DNA from 2 places in the Brachybacterium sp. AOP42-C2-15 genome. Region 2 is predicted to be linked to the other one. Evidence: riboswitches for the same ligand, from Rfam matches in the RefSeq annotation. Region 2 holds a riboswitch; the other holds the start of a gene.
The links. Region 2 has a riboswitch for thiamine pyrophosphate ahead of ACT3SQ_RS12125 (ECF transporter S component). Riboswitches for the same ligand answer to the same signal wherever they lie in the genome.
Positions count from the first base shown of each region.

Region 1: another riboswitch for thiamine pyrophosphate. It lies ahead of ACT3SQ_RS02920 (YkoF family thiamine/hydroxymethylpyrimidine-binding protein); the one in region 2 lies ahead of ACT3SQ_RS12125 (ECF transporter S component).

Region 1 covers NZ_JBQSWK010000003.1:127,362-131,999, forward strand. The annotation lists gene ACT3SQ_RS02900 (ABC transporter permease) at 1-205, opposite strand, end outside; gene ACT3SQ_RS02905 (ABC transporter ATP-binding protein) at 202-1,089, opposite strand; gene ACT3SQ_RS02910 (MBL fold metallo-hydrolase) at 1,255-1,980, shown strand; gene ACT3SQ_RS02915 (protein-L-isoaspartate O-methyltransferase family protein) at 1,988-2,554, shown strand; TPP riboswitch at 2,530-2,638, shown strand; gene ACT3SQ_RS02920 (YkoF family thiamine/hydroxymethylpyrimidine-binding protein) at 2,676-3,365, shown strand; gene ACT3SQ_RS02925 (ECF transporter S component) at 3,362-4,057, shown strand; gene ACT3SQ_RS02930 (ATP-binding cassette domain-containing protein) at 4,047-4,638, shown strand, end outside.
Region 2 covers NZ_JBQSWK010000020.1:62,917-67,554, reverse strand. The annotation lists gene ACT3SQ_RS12135 (M13 family metallopeptidase) at 1-484, shown strand, start outside; gene ACT3SQ_RS12130 (hypothetical protein) at 481-1,047, shown strand; TPP riboswitch at 1,138-1,243, shown strand; gene ACT3SQ_RS12125 (ECF transporter S component) at 1,289-1,936, shown strand; gene ACT3SQ_RS12120 (ATP-binding cassette domain-containing protein) at 1,933-4,011, shown strand; gene ACT3SQ_RS12115 (hypothetical protein) at 4,105-4,551, opposite strand; gene ACT3SQ_RS12110 (ankyrin repeat domain-containing protein) at 4,604-4,638, shown strand, end outside.

The DNA of each region.
Region 1 (4,638 bases), on a different contig from region 2:
AGGCCTGGTCGAAGATCGTCGCGAAGATCGCGAACAGCACGATCGGGAAGGCGAAGCCGAAGATCACCTGGAGCGGCTCGCGGTAGAACTGCAGCAGCTCGACGCGGGTGCGCACGCCGACGGCGCGCAGCAGGGAGGGGGCGCGGCGGGAGGCGGCCGACGTCGGGGCGGCAGGATGCAGGGTGGGAGCGGTGGTGGCGCTCATCGGGGTCCCTCCGAGACGAGGCCGAGGTAGATCTCCTCGAGGGACGGGCGGCGCACCTCGAGATCGGGCAGGGAGGGATGGGCGGCCAGCAGCTCGCGCAGCAGCGGATCGGGGTCCTCGACCACGCGCGCCTGCGGCCCGTCGGGGCCGGTCCAGGTGACCGTGGAGCTGGTGCCGTGGGCCCGACGGATCTCGGCGACGGTGCCCTCGGCAACGATCCGCCCGGCACGCAGCACGGCGGCGCGGTCGGCCAGGAACTCGACCTCATCGAGGTAGTGGCTGGTCAGGACGATGGTGGTGCCGAGCCTGCGCAGCTCCCGGATCAGCTCCCAGAACTCGCGCCGCGCGGCCGGGTCGAAGCCGGTGGTGGGCTCGTCGAGGAACAGCAGCTCCGGCCGGGAGACGATCCCGGTGGCCACGTCGAGGCGTCGGCGCTGCCCGCCGGAGAGGCTCGCGATGCGAGCGCCGGCCTTCTCCGCGAGGCCGGTCGCCTCGAGCAGCTCGGGGACGTCCCACGGGTCCTCGCAGTAGGCCGCGTACTGGGAGACCATCTCCCGCACCGTGAGCGAGGCGCGCTCGCTGCCGCTCTGGGCGACGATCCCCACCCGGTTGCGGTCCCGGCTGCCGAGCGCCGTCGGGTCCAGGCCCAGCAGGTCGATCGTGCCGGACTCGCGGTGTCGCAGCCCCGTGCACATCTCGAGGGTGGTGGTCTTACCGGCGCCGTTGGGGCCGAGCAGCCCGAAGATCGTGCCCCGGGTGACACGGAATGACACATCGTCGACGACGCGGCGGCCGCTGTAGGACTTCACGAGGTGGGAGACGGCGAGGGCGGGCGGAGGGTCTGCGGCGGGTGCCGGGGTCGGGGCGGTCCGTGTGCTGGTCATGGCTCGAGTCTGGGAGCGCGGCGATGCAGTCGGTACCACCGAGTAGCCACGATCGCCTCCACCGATCGGTGGAGGCGAGCACGCGCCGGGGGGCCGCCCCCTGTGCAGACGGTGCCGGCGGCGATAGGTTCGAGGGACCGTCGCACCCATTCCCAGGAGGAACCGATGAAGATCCGCCACCTCGTCCACTCGTGCTTGCTGGTGGAGACCGGCGGGCGTCGACTGCTGATCGATCCCGGCGGCTTCAGCGGCGAGGCCGTGCGCGGCCTCGGCGCCGCGGTGCTGACAGGGATCGACGCCGTGCTCCTGACCCATCAGCACCCCGATCACGTGGACCGCACCCTGCTGGACGAGGTGCTTCGCCTGGCGACCACCGCCGAGGTGATCGCGGAGCCCGAGACCGCGCAGCAGCTGCGGGAGGCGGTCGACGGCGCCGCTGCGGTGCGCCCCGAGCAGCTGCGTCCGCTCGCCGCCGGGGACGCGCACGTGCTTGCCGCGGTCCCGGGCCACGGCTCGTTGCGGATCGAGGCTGTCGGCGGCCGGCACGCGATCATCCACCCGGACATTCCGCGGGTCGGCAATTCGGGTCTCGTGATCTCCGCGGGGGACGGCCCCCGGCTCGGCGTGACCGGAGATTCCCTCGAGCCGCTGCCGGAGTTCCACGGCATCGACGTGCTCGCCTTCGCCGTCGTCGCCCCCTGGTCGAAAGTGTCCGAGACCGTCGACTTCCTCCGCGCCGTCGGCCCGACGCTGGCCCTGCCCGTGCATGAGGCGATTGCGAGCGACGTGGGCCGACCGATCTATCGGCGCCAGGCCACTGCCCTCGCTCCCGAGGGCACGGAGGTGCGTGACTGGCCGGTCGACGGGGTCATCGAGCTCCCCGGGAGCTGAACGCGCCATGAGCGCCGAAAGGAACAGGAACCGGTCCGAGGACCGGCGGGACCCCGCGGACCGAGCAGGGACCGGCGACGGTGCCTCCCGCGCGATGCATGCGGTGCCCCGGGAGCACTTCCTGCCCCCGGAGCTGCGGGACCGTGCCGGCGTGGATTCCCCGCTGCCGATCGGAGTGGGCCAGACCAACTCCCAACCCAGCACGGTGCTGGACATGCTCCGCCTGCTCGATGTGCGTGAGGGGCAGCACGTGCTCGACGTCGGTGCCGGTTCCGGCTGGACCACGGCGCTGCTCGCCCACCTCGTCGGACCCTCCGGGAGCGTGGTGGGTGTGGAGCGGCAGGTGAGCCTGCTGGCACCTGCCCGTGCCGCGCTCGCCGGGACCGTCGGCCGCGAGGACGGCCGCGCGGAGATCCACGAAGCCCTCCCCGGGGTGCTGGGGGCGCCGGCGGACGGACCTTTCGACCGGATCCTGGTCTCCGCCGCCGCCCGGTCCAGCCACTGGTTCGTGGACCGCCGCGCTCCAGGGACGCCGGATCGGGGTACGGTGCTTCCGTGCACGGGAGTCCGGTAGGCCGGGCTGAGAGGGAGTTCTCGAACTCCGACCGTAGAACCTGATCCGGATCATGCCGGCGCAGGAAGCTCCGCCAGGCGATCGTCGCTGCGCGTCCGTGCCCTCGTGAAAGGCACGGATCGTGAGCATCACTCCCGTCGGCACCCCCGCCACCCTCCCGGGCACCGCCCCGGATCCCACCGAGACCCCGCTCGGCTTCGGCGTCGGCGCCAGGGTCACCGCAGCCGTCATGACCGATGACTACGCCCGAGTGCTCGTCGGCATCCTGTCCCGGCTCGACCTCACCGGCCTGGTGCGCGAGACGGGGGACGTCTCCACCTATCTCGGCGGCCACGAAGCCCACCTGCAGCGGTATCTCATCGACCTCGCAGACGACCTCGCCCGCACCGAGCACCACGCCACCCTCTCCGTGACCCTCTCGCGCGGCTGCCCGGGAGAGGTGACCTGCGAGCTTCCCGGTGGCGCCGGCCCGCGCGACGTCGGGATCACCGAGCCCCGTCGCACCGGCCGTTTCGCTTCCGCGGAGTGGGCGCTGTACCCGCTGGCGGACCAGGTCGCCGCCGACGGCACCGCGCCGGACCACATGCGCGACATCTACGCCGCGATCGACCGCGCCCGGGAGCTGGGCACCTTCCGCGGCTCCGAGCATTTCGTCACCCGCCTCGAGGGCGACATCGGCGAGGTGATCGCGACTGCCGTCGCCGGCTGGTTGCAGGTGGGTCGCAGCGTGCAGCACGTCACCAGCCATCTCACCCTCTCCCTGAACAGCCCCTCCCACGAGGTGCGCGAGCTCGGCGAGGAGACGCGATGACCCGCGCACAGACTCCGGCAGAGACCCCCTCCCGGGCTCCCGGCCAGACTCCCTCGCAGGCCTCTGATCTGGCCGCTCGTGCCGCCCGGCGTCCGAGGCTCTCCCTGCGCGAGATCGTGCTGGTGGTGGTGCTCGGTGTCGTGTTCGGCTTCCTGTACTGGGTGTTCGTCCAGGCCTGGAACGGGCTCGCGATCGCGATGGGCCCCGCCGGGGACCTCGCCCAGCACGTCCTGTTCGGCTCCTGGCTATTGGTGGGACCGGTGGCGCTGGCGATCCTGCGCCGCCCTGGCGTGGGCATCCTCGCCGAGATGCTCGCCGCGATCATCGAGGTCGTCTTCCTCGGCAGCCCCGTCGGCCCGATGCTGGTGCTCGCCGCCGCGCTGCAGGGCATCGGCAGCGAGCTGCCCTTCGCCCTGACCCGCTACCGCCGGTTCGGTTGGGGAGTGTTCGCCGCCTCGGGCGCCTTCGGTGCGGGCCTGGTGTTCTTCTGGACCGCCTACCGGATGGGCTGGTACGGCCAGGACCTGCTCGCGCTGCGGCTCGGGATGCAGGTGCTCTCCGGGATCGTGCTCGGCGGTCTGCTCGCCAGGGTGATCGTCCGCGCCCTGGAGCGCACCGGCGTGCTCGCGAACTTCGCGATCGGTGCCGCCGCGCAGGGCGACGACGGCATCCCGGCACGTCGTGTCCGCTGAGGCCGCAGCGGCCGCCGAGGTCACCGCGCCGGGCGAGAGGGAGGCGGCGGCCCCCGGGCAGTCGGGGACGGTGGTCGAGGCACGGGAGCTCGAGGTGGTCCTGCCCTCGGGGGACGGCGTCGGCCCCTGGACCGGGAGCATCCGGGCCGGGGAGCAGGTGCTCCTGCTGGGCCCCAGCGGCTGTGGCAAATCGACGCTGCTGCGCGCGCTCGCCGGCGCGCTCCCCTCCCACCAGCGCGGCCGGGTCACCGGCACCCTGCGGGTGGGCGGCATCGACCCGATCGCCGAGGGGGTCCTGGCCACCGCGGGGACCGTCGGATTCCTCGGTCAGGATCCGACCGACGGGGTGTGCCTCCCGCGGGTCGCCGATGACGTCGCCCTCCCGCTCGAGAGCCGCAGCGTGCCGCCCGCGCAGATCGGGAAGCGCGTGCGCGAAGCTCTCGCAGACGCGGGCATCGAGACGCTCGCCGACCGCCCGGCCGCGACGCTCTCGGGCGGACAGCTGCAGCGTGCGGGCCTCGCCGCGGCGCTCGTCGCCCGGCCGCGCCTGCTGCTGCTGGACGAGCCCACCGCGATGCTCG
Region 2 (4,638 bases):
TGACCAGGGCTCCAAGTACGACGGCGACGGCAACCTGATCTCCTGGTGGACTCCCGAGGACCGCGAGGCCTTCGACACCCGTGCCGCACAGCTCATCGCCCAGTACTCCGAGCTCTCCCCCCGTGATCTCGACGAGTCCCATCGCGTCAACGGCGCGCTGACGATAGGCGAGAACATCGGCGACCTGGGCGGTCTCTCGATCGCTGTGAAGGCCTACCTGGCAAGTCACGACGCCGCTGACATCGACGTCGAGCTCGACGGATTCACCGGGCTGCAGCGCGTGTTCTGGTCCTGGGCCACCGTGTGGCGCGGGAAGAACCGTGACCAGGAGGCGATCCGTCGGCTGGCTGTGGACCCCCATGCGCCGATGGAGTTCCGCTGCAACACGGTGGTGGGCCATCTCGAGGAGTTCCACGCCGCCTTCGCGGTGACTGAGGGTGACGCCATGTACCGCGCGCCGGAGGAGCGGGTGACGATCTGGTGAGGCCCGAACCTCCGTTCTATGTGGGGCGCACCCGGCCCTCCTGGATCGGCTGGACCAGGATCGGGATCACCCTGCTGTTCGGCGTGATCCTTGTGCTGCTGATGTCCCAGCGCTCCAGCCTGCCGGGAGTTCTCCTGGTGGCGGCGCTGTTCCTCGCCCTGGCGGTGTGGACCTGGATGGGGCAGTGGACGCGCTTCATCGTGGATGAGCACGGCCTCACCGTGAGCCTGGGCGGCTTCCTGCCGCGCAGGCCGTGGCCGCTGTCGGAGTTCCGCACCGTGCAGCTGCGAGAGCTGCCCTCGTCACGCGCCGGGGTGACCCTCGGCGGTTACGGGTGGCGGCGCGGCACCGTGCTCACACCCCACGCCCAGGAGCTCACCCCTGTCGGGAAGCGGAAGGTCTTCACCGTGGACGAGCCGCGCGCCGCCTACCGGGTGATGGCCACCCGGCCCGGCCTGATGGTCGAGATCATCGGCCGCGGCTCCACCCACTTCATCATCTCGCCGGTCGATCCTCAGGCGACGGCCGAGGCCGTCGACCAGGCGATCCGCGCCCGCCTCTGAGCGGGTGCCGCCACGGCGCCGGGGCTGCTGCTCGGTGATGCCCCCGCGGCCCCGGTCAGGGCGCCCGTTGGGGTAGAGTGGCTCCTTGTCATCCACTGACAGGGGAGCACCGAGCGGTGCTGAGAGTGCGCACCAGGCGCAGACCCTCGAACCTGATCCGGCTCACACCGGCGTAGGGAGTCGGGATATCCGTGCGGCACCATCGGTGCTGGACGCCCCTTCCGTTGAGGAAGGAGAAGTGATGATTCGTTTCCGCACCGTAGATCTGCTGGTCACGGTTCTGATCGGCGCCGCCTTCGGTGTCGCATTCCTGGGGTACGGCCAGCTGTACACCCTGATCGGGCCGCTCACCGCAGCCTTCAAACCCGCCGAGGGACTCCTGGCCGGGATCTGGTTCCTGCCTGCCGTCCTGGCCGCCCTGATCGTGCGCAAGCCCGGCGCTGCGCTGCTGGCCGAGATGATCGCCGCCGTGCTGTCAATGCTGCTGGGCAGCCAGTGGGGCTGGGGCACGGCGATCTCCGGCCTGATGCAGGGCGGCGGGGTGGAGCTCGCGTTCCTCGCCTTCCGCTACCAGCGCTTCACGCTGCCGGTCGCGATGCTGGGCGGGATGCTCTCGGCCCTGCTGGAGTGGGGCTGGGAGAAGTTCGCCTACTACCAGGAGATGAGCTGGACCTACTCCCTCGTGATGCTCGGCTTCTTCCTGCTCTCCGGGGCGCTGCTGTGCGGCGTGCTGGGATGGGCCGCCAGCCGTGCCCTGGCCGCCACCGGGGCTCTGGACTCGATGCCGGCGGGCAGGGAGCGCGCCCAGCGGGTACGAGCCGCATCGCCCTCCGGAGGATCTGCTGGATCACAGGCTGAGCGCATGGCACCGGACGACGCCCGGGCGTGACGGACCTGTCCCTGCGAGGGCTCACCTGGCAGCCGTACACGCGGGCCGAGCCCACCGTCCTCGACCTCGACCTGGAGATCCCCGCCGGGCAGCGCGTGCTGCTGGCCGGGGCCAGCGGCAGCGGGAAATCCACCGTGCTGCGGGCCCTGGCCGGTCTCCTGGACGAGGAGACCGGAGAGCTGACCGGCAGCGCGCCCGGCCCCGCCCGCCCCGGCGAGCGGGGCCTGCTGCTGCAGAACCCTCTGGACGCCCTGGTCGCGGCGACCGTCGGCCGGGAGGCGGCCTTCGGCCCGGAGAATGCCGCCCTGCCACGTGCGGAGATCCAGGCCCGCACCACCGCGGCGCTCGATGCGGCGCTGGTGGATCTCCCCTCCGACCGTGCGCCGCTGGATGCCTCCGGCGGGCAGCAGCAGCGCCTGGCCCTGGCGGGATCGCTCGCGTTGGATCCCTCGGCGCTGCTGCTGGATGAGCCGACGTCGATGCTCGATGAAGCCACCGCCGCTGCGGTGCGCGAGTCGATCCTGGCCACCGCGGCGGGCCGCACCCTGGTGGTCGCCGAGCACCGGCTCGCACCGTGGCTGGACCACGTGGAGCGCCTGATCGTGCTCGGTGAGCAGGCACAGATCGTGGCCGACGGCCCGCCCCACGAGATCGCAGCCGGCATGACCGCCTCCCCCGCCGCACCCACCCGCTCGGCTCCCCGCGCGCAGCACGAGGGCGCCGTGATCGCGGCCCTGCGGGGCATCGATGCCCAGCGGGGCGGCCTGGCCGTGCTCGACGATCTGACCCTCGAGCTGCGCAGCGGAGAGCTGTGCGTGATCACCGGCCCCAGCGGCAGCGGCAAGACCACGCTGCTGCGCACGCTGCTCGGTCTGACCGCCCCGTCCGCTGGGAGCGTGGAGCGGCCCGCGCCCGAGCACGTCGCCTTCGTGCCCCAGAACCCCGAGCACTCCTTCGTCGCCGGCAGCGTGCGTGAGGAGGTGCTCGCCTCCCCCTGGGCACGCGACGAGCAGCTCGCCGATCAGCTCCTGGAGCGAGCGGGCCTGAGCGACCTCGCCCAGGCCAACCCCCACACCCTCTCCGGCGGGGAGCAGAGACGCCTCGCGATCATCGCCGCCCTCGCCCAGAAGCCTCGCCTGCTGGTGCTGGACGAACCCACCGTGGGACTGGACGCGGCACGCCATGCGGCGGTGCTCGAGCTGCTGGCCGCCGCGCGAGCCGAGGGCTGCGCTGTGGTGGCGGCCACCCACGACCTAGAGCTGATCGCGCAGGGAGACGTCGAGCACCGCCTGAGCGGGCCGGATGCTGAGGACGGCGGATCTGGCAGCAAGAGCCCCGATCGCACCATCGGCCCGGTCCCCCGCGCTCGCACGATTCCCGCCGACGCACTGAATCCGCTGGTGCTGAGCCTCATCGGGATCCTCGCCGCGATCGGCTCCTTCGCGGTGCAGTCCTGGCAGGGCGGGCTCCTGGCCCTGCTCCCGATCGTGCTGCTGGCGCCACTTGCGGTGCGGTCCGTGCGCGGGGGTCTGCTGCGGCTGACTCCGATCCTGCTCTCGGCCGCAGGCCTGGCCTGGACCTCCGCTCTGCTGGGCGACGCCCCCTCCCTCTCCGCCGAGGCCTGGCTGCTCGGCGCCAAGGAGGCCGCACGCATCACCGTGTTCGTCGCGCCCGGGGTGCTGGCGCTCGGGAGCGTGGACCCCACGGCGCTGGGCGACGCCCTCGGAGGCAGGCTGCGGATGCCCGCCCGCATGATCGCCGCTTCGGTCGCAGGGCTCGTCCGCGCCGGCCATCTGGGCCGGCAGTGGGAGATCATCACCCATGCCCGGGTGCTGCGCGGGATCGGCACCCGCACCTCCCCGAGAATGCTGGCCGGAGCCACCCTGGCCCTGCTGGTCGATGCCCTGCGCGGCGCCCAGCAGCAGGCCCTCGCCATGGACTCACGAGGCTTCGCGACCGCGACCACCCGCACCTGGGCGCTGCCGAGCCCGCTGCGGCGCGCGGACCTGCTGGGCGTCACGATCGCGCTCGGGCTCGCCGTATGGCCGCTGCTCGCGGAGATGCTGGTGGGGTGAGCGCTGCGCGAGCCTGTGCCTCTGAGCTGCCGAGAAGACCGACGGACGACCAGGACACATCCGGCCCGTGACACATCGACCTGCAGGCCTGAGCTATCGAATACGCCTCGTGCGAGCGAACCACAGATACGTCACCACGGGCGTCACGATCCAAGGGATCACGCCGCCGAAAGCGAACAGGATGTAGATGACAGCAAAGGGGATCCATTGCGGGTCGGCGAAGAATTCGGGCAGGTGGCGTCCCAGCGGAAGCAGCAGTGCCACCAGCATCGCGAGCAGAGCTCCGAGGACGAACACCAGCGGCCGTCGTGCGCGCCGATCCGCCCAGGCCAGCAGCAGCGCCCAGGAGAGCGCGGCCAGCACGCCGGCTGCTCCTGCCTCGCCGACTATGGCGACCCCGGCAGCAAGCACCGCCGCCACCCCGATCAGCCACGTACTGACTCGCCTCCGGGGTCTCACCCCGTAGCGCTCCGCCAGAGCCGGCGTGAGGGGTCGCAGCGCCCCTGTCCCCGCCGCACGCTCACTCGATTCTGCCTCCATGAGCGGATGGTAGCCCGCGGCGTCCTCTGGCGGCCCGCAGTACTCTCGTGCAATGACGGATAACGACTCTGCCACCGATGACGCCGT